DNA from 4 places in the Cobetia sp. PS-4MA genome. Region 2 is predicted to be linked to each of the others. Evidence: predicted binding sites of a transcription regulator. Region 2 holds the regulator's gene; each other region holds the start of a gene.
The links. Region 2 encodes sigma-54, which starts transcription at its own class of promoters, with help from an activator protein. Its sites were predicted from a motif close to TGGCACNNNNNTTGCTNT; they were not measured.
Positions count from the first base shown of each region.

Region 1 (5,135 bases), 940 kb from region 2:
ATGAGCCGGTCAGGTACCAGCTGGCATACGGCACCACTTCGCCCTGCACGACCCCGACCAGAGCCTGGAAATACTCATCCTCCAGTCGTCGAGGGTCACTGACCCGCGCCGAGAGAGACAGCGAGGCCAGCGCCCTGGGCAGTTGCTGCTGATCCGCGCCGGGCATGGTGATGGCCTCAGGCTCCAGCGCCGCCAGGAAGTCGATGAGTGGCTGATCGGGCGCTGCCCGCAGCAGGCGAGCCAGCAGGCGGTAGAGATCGGCCCGCAGTGCCTGTTGCTCGGCACTGTGGCTGATCAACGATCCATCATCAGGTGTCATATCAGTGTCATCACTTGAAGGCATGGACTCAGACCTTGAGTTGAGCATCGGGATTGCGGGCCATTTCGTGCCAGATATCCTTCACGCGGCAATCGCTGCACATCTTGAGGCGCAGCGCACCGTCACCCTGGAAATAGGCGTGGGAGGCCAGCTTGGTCTGCATCGCCGTGATGGTGGCGGTGGAGCCGAATGGGGTGCCGCAGCTGATGCAGGGGAACGGCGTGTCCTGCTTGAGCAGGCGCGGTTCACGGCGCACCTCTGGTTGTGCGGAAAAGCCCGGCGTCAGAGTGATGACGCTCTCGGGGCATGACTGCTCGCACAGGCCACATTGCACGCAATCTCCCTCGGTGAAGGACAGTGCCGGAGAGGTGCGGTTGGCGGACAGTGCGCTGGTCGGGCAGACCGCGACACAGGCCTGACACAGGGTGCAGCCGTCGCTTTCGACCTGAATCGCGCCGAAGGGCGCACCGGCAGGTACCTCGACGGCGGTCTGCGCCAGGTCAGCGGCGGCCAGCGTGGCCAGGTGATCCAGTACACGATTCAGGCGCTCACGCTTGCCGGGTCGGGCATCCGGTTGACCCAACAGCCAGTCACGCGCGATCGGCAGGCCCGGCTGGCCGTCCTCTTCGCGATCGGCACCGGGCGCCAGCGCGATGCAGAGCGGACTGACGAGCGTCATGGGCGAGGCCGGCACGGCGGACTCGGTGATCAGCACGAGACGGGGGGAACCCTGGGTGTCCGTGGCCAGTTGCATGCTCTCCAGCAACGCATTGCACAGACGCTGTTCCTGCTCGAGTTGCTGGTGCTGACCGGCAGGCAGTGTCCGAGGCAGTTCGACGATGACCTGGGTGGCGCCCAGCGCCAGCGCGGCCAGCCACTCGTCGTGCCCGGTGGCGCTGATTTCATCCAGTGCGATGTCCAGGCAGCGTTCCTGATCCTCAGGTGCCAACGGCGAGTGACGGTCACTGGCAGACTCGAGGCGGTAGCGCAGTATCGGCTGCGTGCCCCCTGCATCCTGATAGCGTTCAAGCAGACGCTGGATCTGTTCGAGACGCTGTTCGAGTGGCGGCTGGGTAAAGCTCAGCGCGCCGGACGGGCAGGCATTCACGCAACTGGCGGCACCATGGCAGAGGTACGGGTCGATCTCGATATGCGCGTTGCGGCGTCCCGCCACGGAGAAGATGGCATCGGCGCTGCAGGAGGAAAGACAACGTGTACACCCGATGCTGCCCGCACTTGAATGGGCACAGATGTCGAGATTGACGTTGACGTAATTGGGCTTGTCGAAGCTGCCGACCAGACCGGCGAATTCTGTCGCCCAATGGGTCAGGTTCGTGATCTGATCGCCGCTCTCGACAAGACTGGCGTCGCTTGCGAGACGATCCAGCTCGCCCAGCACCGTATCCTCTGCACGCAGATAGCCCGGCGGCGGAAGTTCCGCCTGATTGAGGGGCTGGTGACCCAGATCGGCGATCAGGTCGAAGGTCTCGACCTGTCGGGTACCTGTGGACAACAGTGCGCGCGCCAGATTGACCCCGCCAGACAGCAGCGTGAAATGGCCAAGATGGCCGCTCAGCGAGAGCGCCTCGCGGGTGCTGGCATGGGAGGGCAGTGCTTCGCTCGTCGTGATATGCCGCTCGTCGAGGGATACCAGAGCGCTGTTGTCCTGCTCGCTGATCAGCAGAGACAGTGACAGGGAGTGAGTGTCGGGCAGTGCCAGCATCAGGCTGGACAGGGCACGCAGGCGCGCTTCGCTGCCGATCAGCAGTGTGCGGCCCTGGCTGCGATAGCGGATCGGGGCGCTGCCGGCATCACTGGCCAGCAGTGGCAGGCTGGAAGCGGGGGAGGCTCCGAGCACTGCCGCCAGGGCGCGTTGGCGTGCTTGCTGGTTGAGCGCGCGCTGGGCGTTCTCGAGACTTGAACTGAGCATCCTCATCCTTATTTCGGTCGTGGCGGCTCCGCCCCTGGCGCCTGTCAGGTGGCGCGGTGGACGGTTCCTGATCGCCGCTGATTCTCGAGGCTTGCGCCCGGTCAGCGGTCGAAGGTCATTCAAGGAAGTGCATGGGCTTCCAGCGACGTCTTGCGTCTGATGTCATCCGGATGATCCGCTTGGCGGCATCATTGCGACTGGCTTCAGCATAGTCAGGGACTGAAGGGCCAGCGATGAGCATCGGGCGTAGACGGTCAGGTATCGGAAGGCAGTGCCGTTCTCTTGCTAGACGATACCTGCCTCTGTTGAGCGGATTCTTGCAGGCAGTGCGCCTCTCGCATGGGAGTGGAAGTCATGTGAGAGGCAAGGGAATGACCCCGCATGCCGAAAACGGAGCTCGCGCTGGGTCATAATGTCTCAGTGCCTGAGGGTAGGCGTGTCATTCTGGTGGTTGGGGCGATCTGTGGGTGGGCCCATGTCCGTCAGCCGTGACGCCATCGGTCTGGTCCCATACGCCTTGCCGTGCATGCGTGTCATGCGCAAGGGCAGCATCAGTATCAGTGTGCTGGTCCTGCGCGTGCTCGCGATGGGTCTGTGGGCCGTGATCCGATGATGTCTCATCCAGTGAGTCGAGGCCTTGCTCATCCGTTGAGGGTGCAGCCTCCGGCGCCTCATCTTGAGGCTGATCTTCCGAGCCGTGGCTGGTGGCTACGCACTCAGCCTCGTCATCTTCCAGCTTCTCGAGTCCCTCTTCGACATCGCGGGTCCAACGTCTCAGTGTCTCGGCCACACCTGCGGCGAGCGGACGCATCTGGGAGAAATCCTGATCGTAATCGTCCAGGCCATCGCGCAGGGAGTGCTCGCCTCCCATGAAGATGCGACGCAGGGCGCGTTGTCGCAGCGCCGGGTCCACTCCTGCCTGCATGTAGGCACTGATATCCGCATCCGGCAGCAGGGTGTCGGGGTCTGGCAGCTCCACGACGGGAGGGGGCTCATCTGCCTCCTGTGCAAGGGCCTCGGCGTCGGTCGTCTCACTGCCGCCTTCAGCGGACGCTTCGCCATGCCGCTCACTGTGCAGAGCATGGCCCGGCTCGTCCGATGCCTCGCAGGCCTCTGTTTCCGTGGGTGCGGTCTCAGTGGGTGCGGTGTCATTGGCCGTGGAGGGCCGAGCGACCGTCGCCAGTCCAGCGGCGGCGGCATCGGGGGAGTCCGTGGTCGTCCGTGAGGCTTCGGCGCGCTGCTTGCGGCGTGACCAGCGGGACAACAGGCCTTGCGAGGTATTGTCGCGGTCGTCGGAGTGACTCATGGCCCTTCCTTGTTGGCAGCATCAGCGTCCGGGCGCACGGTGTCGGTCTGACTGGCGCGCCCCGCCCCCTTGCGCTTCTTCTTCTTGCCTTCGTCGATGCGCTCACCATGCCGGGCGAGATAGCCCTCCAGCCAGACCATCAGGGCAGGAGGCATCGGGGTATCCAGTACCAGCTGGTCGCCATCCAGCCAATGCGAGGCCACTTCCTGGCAGGCGGTGACGACCCTTGGCTGCATGCCATCCGCTTCACGCTCTTCACACAAGACGAACAGGCGCGGCTGTTCGCAACGCAGGTTGTAACGATAGTCGGTGCGCTCGGTGAGATGCAGCTGCAGGGGCAGAGTGCGTTGAGGCTCCGGTTGCGCCGCCTGTTCAGGCGTCCGGGGCGTGGTCTCGCCGTGATCCGCGGGCGCGATCCGGGAAATCACCCAGGTGTCGAGAGTGAAGCGGCCGAGAGTCTGCTGCGAGGGGGCCAGTGTCACGGTCAGCCAGCGAGTGTCGTCAGGTCGTGATGACTCGCGTGAGGCGTCGAGTGCCGTGTCCATCAACGGGTCGGGTGGCTGGGTCATGGCGTATCTCTTGAGGGCGTTCTGGAGGTTGTTCAGGGGGTGACCTGAGGCGAGGTCGGCGGCGTATCGGGTCCAAGGCGAGTCTGCATCAGCGTCGTGGCTCGTACGTTCACGAACATGCGACGCTCTACCGGTTTTAGCAAGAAGCGTGCCGCATGCGTCGAGAATTGCATGACGCGAGATCGCAATGGCTGCCGGATCAGGACAGCCTCTCGGCCTGACTGGTATTCTTTGAGCGCTGGGTGACGACGCATGCCGCAACCTGCATGGCAGGTTCGCCGTGTGGCGGCACCCTCCGGCATCAATTCGGCTCGAAGAGGGAGACCCCGACGCCATGAAAACCTCCATGCCTCCGGTCATCAGCAATGCTCGATTGCCCACCACGCTGGATATCGTCGTGATGGATGAGCGAGGCCAGCGCCAGACGCAGTCGATCGCCGCCGAGCGCGCGCTGACGATCTACCTCAACAAGCGTGAGATCGTCACTCTGATGACGCTGGGGGCCGAGCCTGAGGCGCTGGTGGCGGGCTATCTGCGCAATCAGGGCCTGTTGGGAGATATCGAAGACCTGGAGGCGCTGCAAGTGGACTGGGAGGTGGAAAGCGCCTCGGTGGTGACGCGCCATCTACCGGAGGATATCGAGCAGCGACTGAGCAAGCGTACCGTCACCACCGGCTGCGGCCAGGGAACCGTCTTTGGCAATCTGCTGGAGCGTCAGACGCTGGAGGCGCTTGATGATCGCCCCTTTCAGCAGAGTGTGCTGTATCAGCTGCTGGCATCTCTCGCGGCCCACAATGCCACCTACCGCAAGGCGGGGGCGGTACATGGCTGTGCGCTGTGTCGGGATGATGAGGTGCTGGCATTCATCGAGGATGTCGGTCGCCACAATGCCGTCGATACCCTGGCAGGCCTGAACTGGCTTTCACCTGTGCGCGAGGACGAGACGGATTACCGGGGTGCCAATATCTTCTATACCACGGGGCGTCTGACCTCGGAGATGGTGCTCAAGGT
Region 1 covers NZ_CM173107.1:1,741,175-1,746,309, forward strand. The annotation lists gene AC26AR_RS07460 (TorD/DmsD family molecular chaperone) at 1-319, opposite strand, end outside; gene AC26AR_RS07465 (4Fe-4S dicluster domain-containing protein) at 348-2,249, opposite strand; gene AC26AR_RS07470 (DUF3306 domain-containing protein) at 2,689-3,555, opposite strand; gene AC26AR_RS07475 (DUF3305 domain-containing protein) at 3,552-4,124, opposite strand; gene AC26AR_RS07480 (formate dehydrogenase accessory sulfurtransferase FdhD) at 4,459-5,135, shown strand, end outside.
Region 1: AC26AR_RS07475 (DUF3305 domain-containing protein) is a predicted target of sigma-54. The motif match lies at 4,261-4,278, and genes of this name have one in related genera.

Region 2 (5,135 bases):
CCAGGGCGAGGTCAGCATGAGGTGAAAGCGGAGGGTGCCTGAGGCCAGTCAGCGACAAGCCCGGAGCGAGTCCGGGCTTGCAGGTTCAGCGCGCCGGCAATTCGGCGATGGCCGAGGTCAGGGCATCGAACAATGCTCGCTGACTGTCTGCCTGGCGCAATGCTGCCCGGTTGGTGGGCGAGTTGAGCAGTTCCGCCACCTGGCCGAGCAGAGTGAGATGGGTGTCATCTGCCTCCTCGGGGACCAGCAGCACGAACAGCAGATCGATGGGTTCGCCATCGATGGCGTCAAAGTCGATGGGGTCACCGAGCTTCATGAACGCCGCGATGGGGGTCTTGCAGTGTGGACTGCGTGCATGTGGCACGGCCACGCCGTGGCCGATACCCGTCGAACCCAGTCTCTCGCGCCCGATCAGGCGCGAGAAGACTTCCTGGCTGTCCAGGCTGGGAATGTTCTGAGCAATGAAGGTGCTGAAGAATTCCAGCACCCGCTTCTTGCTCCCCCCGGGGACGCCGTAGAGCGTGCGCTCGGGGGGAAGGATCTGATCAAGTGTCATGGCAGAAGGTCAACGGGTCCCGGTGCCCTGAGAGCGAGCCTGGGACTTTTCCTTGTGTTTGACCAGCTGGCGGTCCAGCTTGTCGGCGAGCGCGTCGATGGCAGCGTACATGTTGGGGTCTTCTGCCAGGGCATGGAGGTCGGCGCCAGCGGCGTGCAGGGTGCAGGCAGCCTGTTGGCGTTCCTTCTCGATCGACAGTGTCACCTGAACATTGGTGATGTTGTCGTAATGCCGTTCGAGGCGAGCGAGCTTCTCGTTGACATAATCGCGGAGAGGATCGGTGAGTTCCACATGATGCCCGGTGATATTCACTTGCATGGACACGCTCCTTTATCCAGCGGGTTGCCTTTGAATTGTAACCCTTTTTGACTGCGAGCAAACCCTGATTGAACGCGCGGCCACTTTCTGACTCCGGCCATGGTCTCGTGGCGATCATCTGCTGGCGAGAGCGGCGGTGCCGGTGTACCGAGCGTCTACCCCGACAATGCCCAAGCTTTGAACAAAGATCAACGCTGCGCTGCATCGTGGGGCAAGGCTTGTCTTCAACCCAGCGAGGGATATCAGCAGGTTCTTCATGAGCATCGCCTCGCATCACGGACGGAATGGGGCTCGAGAAACCGGCCGTTTGTGGCCAATGTCAGCATTTACGTCGACGTTCGTGTGGCAGGAGTCGGTGGCGACCCCTGGCTATCTGTCCGTGGGATGTGAGGGAAAAAGAAAGCACTCTGGAGAAAAGTGGCTGGAAAAATAGGCAATTGGGGGCGTGAAGTCACTCACGCAGTCGCAAGGACAGGCATTGCCAACCGGTATTCAGACGACCGATTGGCAGATGATGCCAGGATGGCAGGTGCAAGGGGGCGAGCTTCAGCGCTCCGACGTGTGGAGCCCGCTGGCTTGCGGGTATCCGTTGTCGAGACTCACGCCAAGCGCTTGCGCTCGCTGGAGGAGGGGATGCCCATGGCCTCGCGATACTTGGCGACCGTCCGGCGCGCTACCTCGATGCCATCACTGGCCAGCAGATCCACCAGGCGTGAGTCGGACAATGGCTTGCGCGCCGGTTCTTCCGAGATCAGCTTGCGAATGCGCGCGCGGATCGCGGTGCTGGAATGCGCGTCACCGTTGCCACTGCCACCCACCTGACTCGAGAAGAAGAACTTGAGTTCGAACACGCCTCTCGGGGTGTGGATATATTTCTGGGTGGTCACCCGCGAGATGGTGGATTCGTGCATCTCGACCACTTCCGCGATGTTGGCGAGGATCAGCGGCTTCATGCCTTCTTCCCCCTGCTCGAGGAAGTCGATCTGGCGCGCCATGATCTCGCGGCCCACCTTGAGCAGGGTGTCATTGCGTGAGGACAGGCTCTTCATCAGCCAGCGGGCTTCCTGAAGATTGTCCTTGAGGAAGGTGTTGTCCGCGGACTTGTCGGCCCGCTTGATGAGGGCGGCATATTCCGGCTGGATACGCAGCTTGGGCAGCGCTTCCGGGTTGAGCTCGACCTGCCAGCCGTGACGCGTATGACGGACCAGCAGGTCCGGGATGACGTAATCACTGGCAGGCTCGCCCCAGGCGGACGCCGGGCGCGGGTCGAGCGCCCGTACCAGACGAATGACGTGATCCAGCTCATCATCATCCAGGCTCAGGCGACGCTTGAGCAGCTTGCGATCGTCATTGCCCAGTGCCTCGAGGAATTGCCGCACCAGACGGCGGGCCTGGGCCAGCAATGGCAGATCGTCCGGCAGCAGGGCCAGCTGAAGCAGCAGGCATTCGCGCAGGTCTCGAGCGAACACACCGGTGGGATCGAACTGCTGAAGGCGCAGCAGGACCTGCTCGAGTTCCGACGCCTTGAGGCCGGGCAGTCCCTGACCTCGCAGGCCATCGACCAGTTCGTCCAGGCTCATGCTCAGGTAGCCGGCCCCATCCACCGCATCGATCAGACTCTCCGCCATCTGGCGTTCACGCGCATCGAGGTCCGTCATCGCCAGCTGCCAGCGCAGATGGTCCTGCAGGCTTTCGACACTGGTGTTGCGATCGAAGTCCGGCCCGTCCTCGCTCGAGCTTCCGCTGCCGGAACTGGTCAGGCTGCCTGCGTGATCCTGGTAGAGGTCCGACCAGTCACTGTCGAGAGGGTATTCTTCAGGAATCTCGCTGTTGGTCTCGGAGGTGGAGATCTCGCTCTTGTCCTGTGTCTCCGCGACATCCAGCGACTCGTATTCCTCGTCAAGCTCCAGCATGGGGTTTGACTCAAGCGCCTGCTGTATCTCCTGACGCAGGTCCAGCGTCGACAACTGCAGCAGCTGGATCGCTTGCTGAAGTTGCGGGGTCATGGTCAGGGAAGTGCCGAGTCGAAGCTGCAAGGTGGGTTTCATGGGGTCTGTCATTCACGGCAAAGGAACGTGCATCTACGCTATACCGTGGGTCGGGGCACTGACAAGGGGCAGTCGAGAATATTCAAGCAACTTGCATGCCATGTTGCCACCAAGGTGGTATGGACGTCATGCATTCGAGTGAGGTGTGGCAGAGCAGGAGGGTTCACGGGGAGATCACGCAAGCGCCTGTCGAGGCGCTTGCGTGAGGGGGCGGGGAACGAGGCCCCGACAGTGAAGCAGGAAGTGGCGGGTGCTGGAGGGTGCTGGTGAGAGCAGAAGAGGTCGGACGGCTCTCGTCAGGCTGACGGCACTCTCGGGCTAGAGCTTGAACTCATGGCCCAGGTAGACATCACGCACCTGCTGGTTGGCGAGGATGGTGTCGGCGTCGCCATGCGCGATGATCTGGCCATCGCCCACGATGTAGGCGGTATCGCAGATGTCGAGTGTCTCGCGCACGTTGTGGTCGGTGATGAGCACCCCGATGCCGCGGTCACGCAGCTGGCGCACGATGCTCTTGATCTCGCCCACCGAGATGGGGTCCACGCCGGCAAACGGCTCATCGAGCAGCACGAAGTCCGGCTCGGTGGCCAGTGCGCGAGCGATCTCCACGCGGCGGCGCTCCCCGCCGGAAAGGCTCATGCCGGCACTGTCACGAATATGCGTGATGCTGAACTCGTTGAGCAGCTCCTCCAGGCGTGCCTTGCGTCCGTTGCGATCCAGGTCCTTGCGCGTCTCGAGGATCGCCATGATGTTGTCGGACACCGAGAGCTTGCGGAAGATCGAGGCTTCCTGGGGCAGATAGCCGATGCCGGCGCGAGCCCGCTGATGCATGGCGGCGCCGGACAGGTCGTGGTCATCGATGGTCACGCTACCGGCATCCGAGCGCACGAGGCCGACGATCATGTAGAACGAGGTCGTCTTGCCGGCCCCGTTGGGGCCCAGCAGGCCTACGATGTCACCCTGGCGGATTTCCAGCGAGATGTCCTTGACGACCTTGCGACCCTTGTAGGCCTTGGCCAGATGACGAGCGCTGAGGGTACGTGGGCTGGCAGCAGTCATGCTCATTGATCCTTGCTGGCATTGGCGCCACGTGGCGTCAGGGTCATGTGGACGCGTGACCCCTCGGAGGATGAGGCATCGGTGCCATTGCTGGCATTGACCTGGCGCTTGTCCAGGAAGTATTCCACGTAGCCACCTTCGAAGGTATCGTCGCCTTTCTCCAGACGGGCATCGCCGACCAGTTCCACCCGGCGCTCCAGCGCGTGGTAGCGAATGGTATTCGCCCAGCCCTTGACCAGTCGCTCGTCGGTATCGGGTTTCTGCTCCATGTAGGCGCGCTGGCCGGTGGCCTTGACGAGGGAGATCTCGCCGCTGTCGGCGCGACTGATGTCCACGCGCGCGGCATCCAGCTTCATGCTGCCCTGGCGCATTTCCACGCGACCGGTATAGGTGGCCGTGCCGGCCTTGTCATCCAGTGACAGTGAGTCGGCGGCAATGTTGATCGGCTGGTTGGCATCGCTGTCCAGCGCTAGTGCGGTCGGGGAAAGCGTCGTCATGCCAAGTGCCAGGCCAAGGGCCATGACACCGGGTCTGAGTGTCTGGCGCCAGACCGTCAAGGGCGTGAGAGTCGTTGAAGTCATGGAGTGCTCCTTGGCAGAACTGGTAAGGCTTCACGATCACTCAGGCCATCGTGAAGCGGAAATCGGGGGGAGAGGATTCGGCGCATGCAGGGGCGCGCTCACTGATCCTGGGCCGGCGCGGCATCGAAGGTGCTGGAGACGCGGCCATCATCGTCACGGGTGGTGTCATTGCCGGTGTCGAGAGTCTCGGCTTCCCGGGCGGCATCGCTCTTGCCCTTGCCGGGTTGCAGGGTGCTGCGGACGCGGCCTTCCAGCTGGGCGGAATCCTGAGAGAGGTCAGCGCTGAAGCGGTCACTCTCGACGCGTTGACCATTCTGGGTGATCACCACCGGCACGTCACTCCAGGCACGGTTCTGCTCACGACTGTAATGCAGCACGTCGGTGTCCAGTGTCCAGGCGTCCGAAGGCTGGCGCAGTCTGGCATTGCCCTCGAGGGTGAAGGTGTCGCCGCCGGCGCTCAACACGCCACTGTCACCCGTGGCGTACCAGCGACGGTCTTCGCTGTCGTTGGTCCGGATCTTCGGTGCCTGCGCACGCGTCACGTCATCGCCTGGCGTGTGTTCGATGTGCGGG
Region 2 covers NZ_CM173107.1:805,283-810,417, forward strand. The annotation lists gene AC26AR_RS03420 (PTS sugar transporter subunit IIA) at 86-556, opposite strand; gene hpf (ribosome hibernation-promoting factor, HPF/YfiA family) at 566-874, opposite strand; gene AC26AR_RS03430 (RNA polymerase factor sigma-54) at 1,474-2,922, opposite strand; gene lptB (LPS export ABC transporter ATP-binding protein) at 3,241-3,981, opposite strand; gene lptA (lipopolysaccharide transport periplasmic protein LptA) at 3,984-4,562, opposite strand; gene lptC (LPS export ABC transporter periplasmic protein LptC) at 4,661-5,135, opposite strand, start outside.

Region 3 (5,135 bases), 720 kb from region 2:
GGCGGTGTCATTTTCCCACAGATACAGGCGGCCGGGTTCCGGCTCCCACACGCGGGCATCCTTGATGCCCGGCAAACTGGCCAGGGCGCGGTATTCCGAGGCCATGGCCACGTAATCATCGGTCTCGGCGATCACGGCAGGCTTGCAGGCGATCGGGTCACGCACCACGGCGAAGCCATCACGGGTGCCGATGGTGAAGGTGAAGAAGCCATCAAGGTCCTTCAGGGCGCCGGTGATCGCGGCTTCCAGACTGTCGCCCTGCTCCAGACGCCAGGTCAGGTAGCCAGCGGCGACTTCGGAATCGTTGTCGGTCTCGAAGCTGATGCCCTCACGCTTGAGCTTGGTGCGCAGCCAGTTATGGTTGGACAGCGAGCCATTGTGGACCAGGCACAGATCACGCCCGGTGGAGAACGGGTGGCTGCCCTGCAGGGTCACGGCGCTTTCGGTCGCCATGCGGGTATGGCCGATGATGTGGCTGCCCTGCATGCCCTTGAGGCCATAGAGGCTGGCGATATGGGCCGGCAGGCCCACTGCCTTGAGGATCTCGATGCTCTGCCCCACGCTCAATACGCGAATCTGCGGGGCACTGTCGGCAAGCCAGCTACGCACGGCGCTCTCTTCCCCGGCGATCTTGAATACCGCGACACTGGCATTGCTGAACCAGTCCGCCACCGTGCCGACCTGCTCGCCCAGGCCCTTGGCGATCGCCTCCCAATCCTCATCGACACCATCGCTCTGCAGCGTCAGCTTGATGCCAGCGTCAAATTCGTCGCCATAGATGGCGAAGCCGGCGCTGTCCGGGCCGCGATCCGTCATCGCGATCAACATCGGCTCGAACAGCTCCCCCAGGCGCGATTCCAGCGCCGGGTTCTTGAGATAAAGCCCTACGATTCCACACATGGTGATGTCCTCTCACGGGCAGGAGGCGTCTCCTGCCTGGTGTCTTGAGCGTGGTGGTGACAGTGGCGACCCTCGTCTGACACGACCCGCGAGATCCGCGAGCGCCGCCGGATGAGATCAGAAGAATTCGGCGTAGCGCTGGACTTCCCAGGCACTGACCTGCGCGTTGTAATCCCGCCATTCCTCGCGCTTGAGGCGCATGAACTCGGCGCAGATCCCCTCGCCCAGGCTCTCGCGCAAAATGCTGTCCGCCTCGAGCGCATCGATGGCCAGGGCCAGATTCTGCGGCAGCGTCTCGATGCCTTTCTCGGCGCATTCGCTCGGGGTCAGCGAGTAGAGATTGATGTTGTGGGGCGTGCCCGGATCCAGCTTGCGTGCCACGCCATCCAGCCCCGCGGCGATGATGGCGGCGTGCACGAGATAGGGGTTGCAGCCGGCGTCCGGCAGGCGGAACTCGAGGCGACCATAGGGCACACGCACCATGGCCGAGCGGTTGTTGTCCCCGTAGGCGACGAAGACCGGCGCCCAGGTCGCGCCGCTGGTGCTGCCACCCCCGACCAGACGCTTGTAGGAATTGACGGTCGGCGCGGCAAAGGCACACAGCGCCGGGGCATGTGCCAGCAGTCCGCCGAGGAAGTGGTACGCCAGCGGTGACAGGCCCATGCCCTGGGTGTCGGAGTCATCGCCGAAAAGGTTGCGGCCGGTGTCATCACACACGGACAGGTGGAAGTGCATGCCATTGCCCGGGCGGTCCGCCAGCGGCTTGGGCATGAAGGAGCACACCATGCCCAGGTCATTGGCGATCTCGCCGGCGGCCATGCGCACGAAGGTGAAGCGGTCTGCCGAGGTCAGCGCATCGCTGTAGGTGTAGTTGATCTCGAACTGGCCATTGGCGTCCTCGTGATCGATCTGATAGACGTCGAAGTCCACCGCCTGCAACGATTCGACCAGACGCTCGAGGAATTCACGCGAACGCGACAGGCCCTTGTAGTCGTAGCAGGGCTTGGCGAGGGTATCGCTCTCATCCACCGGCAACAGCTCACCCGCTTCCCCCCGGCGGAACAGTGAGAATTCCGGCTCCAGCCCAGTATTGAGCGTCCAGCCCTTCTCCTTCAGGCGCTCCAGCTGCTTGAGCAGTACCACACGGCTGTCGTTGGCGAACGGTTCCCCATTGACATAGCCATCACAGGCCATGCGCGCATAGCCCGGCTGCCACGGTACCAGGCACAGCGAGTCCAGATCGCCACGCGCCATGAAGTCCGGCCCCTCCGGCGACATGCCGAGACCACTGACGGCGAAGCCGGCAAAGCCCGCGCCCTTCTCGACCACATCCATCAGGCAATTGGCCGGCACGGACTTGGTCTTGGCAGCGCCATGAATATCCACGAACTGCGCCAGCAAGTAGCGAATATCGTGATCCTTGATGAACTGTTGCGCCTTTTCGGGTGACATCTGGGTTTCCTCTGAGAGCGGACCGGGTTCCATCTCCCTCGACACTGTCTGCCACCCCGGGAAACCTGACCCCTTGTGGTGACTCGCCACGTCAAGATAGCGGATGAAACGAGTTTTTGTGATTCCTGCTGGTCAACTTTATTTCCCCCAAAGAAAAGCATGCAGCATGCCATTTCGCCAGCTGCCACCCAGAACCTTTCATCAACCTCCTGTTTTGCATGGAAATTTATTTTCCGAACTTGTTTTACCCCACAGAAAACGCCAAGTGATCCTGATTAAATTCCTGCCCGTTTCTCGAAATAGGCATCATTTCGGTGCCCAAAGCTCCCCTCTTCGCACCAGCATGACGCAAAGCGCTGATATTCACGCCCGAATTCGTGCTGCCAATCGCCGTCTGACTCGCTCAAGGGTTGCCGTGGCCATGGCCTTTGACGGAATTGGCAAGCCCCTTGCTTAACCATGAAGAATGTTTCTTTCCTTTCAAGAATGGACACTCATGCGATCAGGCAAGGCAAGCAGCAGGCACAAGCCCTTGTGAAGCGCCTGAAGAGGCGCCTGAAGAGGCGAAAGAACAACAACACCTCCTGCGGCGAATGCGCGTCTTGCGCGCCATCTTCGCCAGCACCAGCAGGACTACGGCACCACCCACTTACGCTAGGCAGCACGACTCACAGGAGAAAGGGACGCATGGCGAATTCATGGCGCATCTCGGCACTGGCCGAACAACACCGCAAGCTGGGCGCGGAGCTTGAAGACTGGAATGGCATGGGCACCGCCTGGAATTACGCCGTCTCGGACACGGCCGATGACCACGAGACCATCCGCACCCGCGCCGGTCTGATGGATGTCTCGGGACTCAAGAAGATCCACTGCAATGGCCCGCACGCCCAGGCCGTGCTGGATTACGTCACCACGCGGGACATGTCCAAGCTGTATCCGGGCAAATCGGTGTATGCCAGCGTCTTGAATGAGGCCGGCAAGTTCGTCGACGACTGCATCGTCTATTGCCTGGCGCCGAACTCCTACCTCGTGGTGCACGGTACGGGCACCGCGAATGAAATGCTGGCCAAGAGTGCCCTGGGGCGCGCCGTCAGCCTGACCTTCGATGACGACATGCATGACATGTCACTGCAGGGGCCGGTCGCGGTGGATTTTCTGGAGCGTCACGTGCCGGGCATCCGTGAGCTGCGTTACTTCCACCATCTGCAGACCCAGCTGTTCGGCTACCACGTGATGATCTCGCGCACCGGCTACACCGGCGAGCGTGGCTACGAGATCTTCTGCAAGGCCAAGGACGCTCCCTCTCTGTGGGAACAGATTCTCGAAGATGGCGCCGACATGGGCATCAAGCCGTGCAGCTTTGGCACCCTTGACTGGCTGCGGGTCGAGAGCCACCTGCTGTTCTACCCGGCGGACAATTCCGAAACCTACCCGTATCCCGACCAGCCGGTGGGCGATACCCTGTGGGAGCTGGGCCTGGACTTCACCGTCTCGCCGGGCAAGACCGAATTCCGTGGCGCCAGCGAACACTTCGCGCTGCAGGGCAAGGAGCGCGTCAAGGTCTATGGCGTGCTGCTGGACTCGAAAGACGTCGCCCAGATTGGTAACAAGATCTACGCCGACGGCAAGTGCGTCGGTGTCATCACTCAGGGCATGTACTCGCGCCTGAGCGATCGCTCCATGGCGCTGGCACGTCTCGAACCCGGCTATGCCGAGCATGGCACCCCGCTGACTCTCAAGACCGGCACTGACGGAGAGACCAGCCTCTCGGCCATCAGCCATTCCCTGCCCTTCGATGACCCGGAAAAGGCCAAGCGACTGGCTCGCGGCTGAGCACACGCACCATGTTGGGCACTGCAAGACCTGCAGTGACAACCGGGTGATGTGGCAGGACGCATTGCGAACGCAAGACGCAAGAGGCCTCCTCGACGTGACGTCGAGGAGGCCTCTTGCCTCACACCCAGTCCAGGTGATTGAGCAGGACTCTCGAAAGGTACTCCCGCCCCCTTGGCAGACATCAAGGATGAGGGTTGACGGCAAAGTTGGTAATGTCACGCCATACCCCGCTCGCGAGCCGATGCGCCGCATGCCTCACAAGGGCATGCCGCGTCCTCGCCGGCCATCCCCTTCCCATTGCCACCCTCTCCGCTACAGGAGTCATCATGCCGCGAAAATCCCCCGCTCCCTCCGAGAAGTCGGAACAGGACAGCTCCGACACTCTGCCCCGTGAACCAGCGACCGACCCCGCTGCGCAGTCAGAGAGGAAAGACACCATCACGGCGGCAGCTGACGAGACGCGTCTCGGACTTGAGCAGCACATCGCACGCGCGCTCAAGCAGCAGCGCGTCTCGCAGGGCTACAAGATTTCTGACGTCTCGCGTATCGCCGGTGTCAGTCAGGGCATGATCAGCAAGGTGGAGAACGCCCAAGTGTCCACCAGTCTCGATACCCTAAACAAGCTGTGCAATGCCTTGAGCCTGCCGATCTCGAAGCTGTTCAGCGATTACGATGTCAATGGGCGTGGTGCCCAGCACATCAAGGCCGGGCAAGGCATGCAGGTGGTACGCACCGGCACGGAAGTCGGCCATGCCTATCAACTGTTGAGCTACAAACAAGGCCCCAAGAAGCGCTACGAACCCTTCCTGATCACCATGGATGATGCCAGCGAAGTCTTCCCCAACTTCTGTCATGCCGGGCATGAATTCATCTATCTGCTGTCAGGACATCTCACCTATCGCCACGGTGACAAGTTCTATGAGATGGGCCCCGGCGATAGCCTGGCC
Region 3 covers NZ_CM173107.1:1,522,030-1,527,164, reverse strand. The annotation lists gene AC26AR_RS06535 (class II glutamine amidotransferase) at 1-900, opposite strand, end outside; gene glnT (type III glutamate--ammonia ligase) at 1,018-2,352, opposite strand; gene AC26AR_RS06525 (hypothetical protein) at 2,456-2,809, shown strand; gene AC26AR_RS06520 (aminomethyl transferase family protein) at 3,040-4,185, shown strand; gene AC26AR_RS06515 (helix-turn-helix domain-containing protein) at 4,515-5,135, shown strand, end outside.
Region 3: glnT (type III glutamate--ammonia ligase) is a predicted target of sigma-54. The motif match lies at 2,367-2,384, and genes of this name have one in related genera.

Region 4 (5,135 bases), 360 kb from region 2:
AGAATATCATAACCGCACTGCCAACATGCCTGAGCCGACAGGTTTCGCGCTCGCGGGCGTCTTTTCTCTACCCCCTCACCCCTCACCTCTCGCCTCTTGACTCGCTTCCCACTGATCACCCCTCGGCTTGTCGCCTCACGCTTCAGCGCGCGCCAGCGGTGTCATTCGAAGACCGCCCCATCGATGAAGCCATCCGCCGGCATCGGCACCTGCCCTGCCTCGCCGCTCAGCCACCAGGGTGCCGGATGCGTGCCTTCGCTGCGCTCATCCGCCACCGGCACCACCATGCCCAGCTTGCGGGCTGCGCTGCGGTAGAGGTCCGGGCGTACGCAGCGTGCCAGGGTTGCTTCGAGGTCATTGTCGCTGACTCCCTCGAGATGCCCCCAGCGCTGCATCTGGGCGGCATACCAGCGGGTCTGCGAGCGCCACGGGAAGTTGGCCGCATAGCGATGGAAGATGGTCCAGCCGGGATTTTCCCGCTGGAACGCCTCCACCGACTGCTCGACATCCACGTCGCGCAGTCCACGCGCCACCACCGAAAGCGGCACTTCCTGCATGCCTTCATCATGCAGCCACTGCGCGGCCTGCTCACGGTTGCCCGGGCGGTCCAGCCAGGCACAGGCCTTGAGCAGCGCACGAATCAGCGCTTGATGCGCCAGCGGGTGCTGCTCCGCCCAGTCCTCGCGCACGCCCAGCACCTTTTCCTGTCCGAAGCGCCAGATATCATGACTGCCCGCCACCACCTGCCCCATGCCCTGCACGGCGGCCAGACTGTTCCAGGGCTCTCCGACACAGAAGCCGTCCAGCGCGCCACTTGCCAGCTGGGCGGCCATCAACGGCGGGGCCACCGCACGCATCTCGATGTCGCGATTCGGGTCGATCCCGCCGGCCGCCAGCCAGTAACGCAGCAGATAGCGGTGCGAGGAGAAGGGATGCACGCTGGCAAGCTTGAGCGCCGCCTCCCCACGCTCGCGGCGCGCCTGCACGTGCGCCGCCAGCGCCCGAGACACCGCCAGCGGAGAGCCCAGGTCATGCCCCTCCTCGGCCAGCGCCGCCATCAGGGCCCGCGACAGGGTGATGGAGTTGCCGCCCAGATTGAGCGTCATCGCGCTGATCACCGGTGTGGCGCGGCCATCCAGCCCCAGGGTCGAGGTCAGCGGCATCAGCGCCAGCATCTGCGCGCCCTGCAACACGCCGGTCTGCAGGTCATCGCGCAGTGCCGCCCACGACGGCTGCCACTTGAGCGTCACGGCCAGCCCCTCCTCACGGAAGAACCCCTGACGCTCCGCCACCACCAGAGGAGCCGCGTCATTGAGCGGCATCAACCCCAGCGTCAACTGATGGCCATTGAGAAGAGAATCACTGAGCATCACATCCACCTTTTGAACGATCGAAAGAGAAGGACATCACGAGACTCGGCTCAGTGCCGACGCGACGCCTTGAGCAGCTCATCGGCCAGCTCGTGCAATGCCAGACGCCGATTCATCGCGGTCTTGCGCAGATATTGGTAGGCCGCATCCTCCCCCAGACCGCGACTCTCCATCACCAGCGCCTTGGCGCGATCCACGCTGCGCCGCTGTATCAGAGTGGTCTGGGTGCGATTGAGTTCGCCCTTGAGGGCACGGTGAGCCTCGAAGCTGGTGATGGCCACCTCGACCATGCTGCGCACCATCGCCGGCATGACGTGATCCACCACGTAGGCGGACACGCCGGCGCCAGCCGCCTGGCGCACCAGGTCCGGCGCGTCCTCACTGGCCAGCATGATCATCGGCTTGGGATAGTGACGCCCCAGCTGGCCGAGGTGCTCGAGGGTGTCACGGCTGGGCAGGTCGGCGTCGATGATCACGGCATCCGGCTGATGGTGCTGCACCAGCGCATGCAGGTCCTCGTGTTCATCGACCCGCAGCGCCACCTCGAAGCCGGCGCTCAACAGCGCCTGCTCCAGAGCGGCGGAACGCTCACTGCGGACATCGACGATCAGCACGGTCACGGGCATGTCAGGTTTCCTTGAGTCGGGCATGAGTCTTGCGGTACACCCAAGCAGGATTCGTGCCGCAATCTGGTGCAACCTTGCGGCCAAGGGCCTTCGCAGCCGTCGAGCCGAAAGCGCCGCTGCACTGCAATGAGGCACGCGCCTTCCCGGCGCTCTCAACGCCACTCGCGTGCGCCAGACTGGTACCTCGCGCCCTGCCGACGCACCGCCAGCGCGCATCGAGTGGGCAGCCATCCCGTGATACCGCCGGCGCAGGCCAAGCCACTGCCATCGCCAAGGCATTGATCTTCTGGGACTTGTCCCGACCATACCCCCGCAACTGGCGCGCTACTTGCTTTGTTCCTGTCACTTGCCGCACAGACGCTCTGCTGCCGGCAACCATGGCATCACCGACTGCTGCCATCGCTATCCATGACGTGGACCAGGCTCTTCGGAGTACGAGTGCGTCGAACCAGGCCCCTCAATGACGAGGCGCCCCGCTGTCGTTCACAGCTGTTCGACCACCCGTCGTGCGCCGAGACCCTGGCGTCCGGCACCGACGCTGTACCAGGAGCCCACTCATGGATATTCGCAACAAGGCCAGCCGTATCCGGCTGTTCAGCTTCAATACCCCGCAGATGCGCGCCTTCCACATGTCGTGGTTCGCCTTCCACGTCTGCTTCTTCGGCTGGTTTGGCATCGCGCCCTTGATGGCCGTGGTGCGCGATGACCTCGGCCTGACCAAGACCCAGATCGGCAACACCATCATCGCCTCCGTCGCCATCACGGTGATCGTGCGACTTGCCATCGGCGTGCTGTGTGATCGCATCGGGCCACGCAAGGCCTACACCTGGCTGCTGTGCCTCGGCTCTCTGCCGGTGATGTGCATCGGCTTCGCCGCCAGCTTCGAATCCTTCTTCCTCGCCCGTCTGGCCATCGGTGCCATCGGCGCGTCCTTCGTCATCACCCAGTACCATACCTCCGTGATGTTCGGCCCCAACGTGGTCGGCACCGCCAATGCCACCACCGCCGGCTGGGGCAACCTGGGCGGCGGCACCACCCAGATGCTGATGCCGCTGGTGATGGCCGGCCTTCTGATGCTGGGCGTCGAGCAGACCCTGGGCTGGCGTCTGGCGATGGTCGTGCCGGGCATCGTGCTGTTCCTCACCGGGATCGCCTACTACTTCTTCACCCAGGATGCCCCGGACGGCAACTTCAGCGAGCTGCGTGAGCGTGGTGAGCTGCCCAAGGCCGAGAAGGAATACAGCATGCGCGCCACCTTCGGCGCGGCGGCACGCGACATCCGTGTCTGGGCCCTGTTCCTCGTCTACGGCGCCTGCTTCGGGGTCGAGCTGACCATCAACAACGTCGCCGCCATCTACTTCTTCGATCACTTCGATCTCGATCTCGCCACCGCCGGCCTCATCGCGGGCCTGTTCGGCCTGATGAACCTGTTCGCGCGCACCCTGGGCGGCGTCTTCTCCGACCTGTTCGCCCGTCAGTCCGGCCTCAAGGGTCGCGTGCGCTGGCTGTTCATCGCGCTGCTGTGTGAAGGCGTGGCGCTGGTCGGCTTCGCCCAGATGGAAACCCTCGCGGTAGCCATCGGTATCATGCTGGTGTTCAGCCTGTTCGTGCAGATGGCGGAAGGCGCCACCTTCGGGATCGTGCCCTTCGTCAATCGCAAGGCACTGGGCGCGGTGGCCGGTATCGTCGGCGCGGGTGGCAACGCGGGGGCTGTCGCCGCGGGCTTCCTGTTCCGCAGTGAAGAACTGACCTACCAGGAAGGCCTGATGTATCTGGGCATGGGCGTGATCGTGATCTCGCTGTTCGCCCTGCTGGTGCGCTTCAGCGCCGCCACCGAGGCCGAGGAAGGCCGCGCCTATGAAGCCGCCGTCGCGGAACGCAAGCAGCAGAGCGACCAGCAGCCCGTGTCTGTCTGAGCCTGTCTCTTCCTGAGACTTTCTCAAACCTCTGACACATGCAGCCCTGATATACGGAGCCCTGATACACGGAGCCCTGACATGCAAAGGCCCCGCCTCTTGAGAGGCGGGGCCTTTGTGCATTCACACCTTGCGGTTCGCCGTGCTCGCGGGCGAGTCACGGCCAGCCATCAGCTGTCGGTGGCGTTCTCGACGCTGTCACCGGCGTCTTCCACGGCGTTGTCCATCTTCTCGCCAGCCTTCTCCATCGGGCCCTCGTCCTCGCAACCGGCGAGTGACAGGCCACCGAGACCCAGCATGGCAATCATCAGCGAACTACCCAGAGTCTTGAGCTTCATGATGTCTCTCCTTGAATCATCGGTCGGGATAACGCCCCGGCCTGCACACCAGTACAGACAACAGCGCGGGGATACACAGGACATGGAGCGGGTGTCGCGCGGTTTCAAGGGTGGCGCAACGCCGAGTTGCAAGGGGATGACCGAGTGACGAGGCACACCCCACAGGACAAGCCCCTTCGAGGAGCCCGGATCAGAGCGCGAATCTGCGCTCGAGCCAGGGGCCCAGGTCAGAGGCCCAGGTCAGAGAAACCATGGTCGAAGAGCACCTCGCCTCCCAGCCCCGCCAGATAGTCCGGCACCAGCTCGATGGCCACGAAGGCGCCCGGCACATCCTCGTGATGGCAATAAAGGCCGTAATGGCGCGCCGGATGAAAGCCCAGATGGGCATAGAATTCGGCATGACCCGCCGCCACCACGGCGCCCGCTCCCAGCAGACGACAACGCTTGACCGCCGAGATCACCAGCCGCTTGCCGATGCCATGACGCTGGTGCTGGGGCAACACCGCCAGAGGCGCCAATGCCATCAGCACGCGCCCCGGACAGCCGGAGAGTTCCACGCGCGAGGCCATCACATGCCCCAGCAGCCCTCCTTCGCCTTCACTGAGGTGACGCCCGCTTTCCGGGTCAGAGAAGCGCTCGGCCACCAGCGAGATCTGCGCCAGATCACTGCGACGCAGTCTGTCGCCCAGGCGGGCCTCCCGGTGGCCGGCAAACACGGATTCATGGATGCGGTAGATGCGCTCATGATCGATGAGACGTTCTTCACGGATGCGAAGATTATCGGCGGGATTGTCAGTCATCACGAGTTACCGGTTCAGCGCCCTGTCGATCAGGGCCGTCACCCCCAAGCTTAGTCACCGCCGTCATGGCCCGCGAGAGTCAATC
Region 4 covers NZ_CM173107.1:448,581-453,715, reverse strand. The annotation lists gene AC26AR_RS02060 (CmpA/NrtA family ABC transporter substrate-binding protein) at 162-1,370, opposite strand; gene AC26AR_RS02055 (ANTAR domain-containing response regulator) at 1,421-1,996, opposite strand; gene AC26AR_RS02050 (NarK family nitrate/nitrite MFS transporter) at 2,554-3,912, shown strand; gene AC26AR_RS02045 (hypothetical protein) at 4,083-4,250, opposite strand; gene AC26AR_RS02040 (GNAT family N-acetyltransferase) at 4,478-5,050, opposite strand.
Region 4: AC26AR_RS02055 (ANTAR domain-containing response regulator) is a predicted target of sigma-54. The motif match lies at 2,038-2,055, and genes of this name have one in related genera.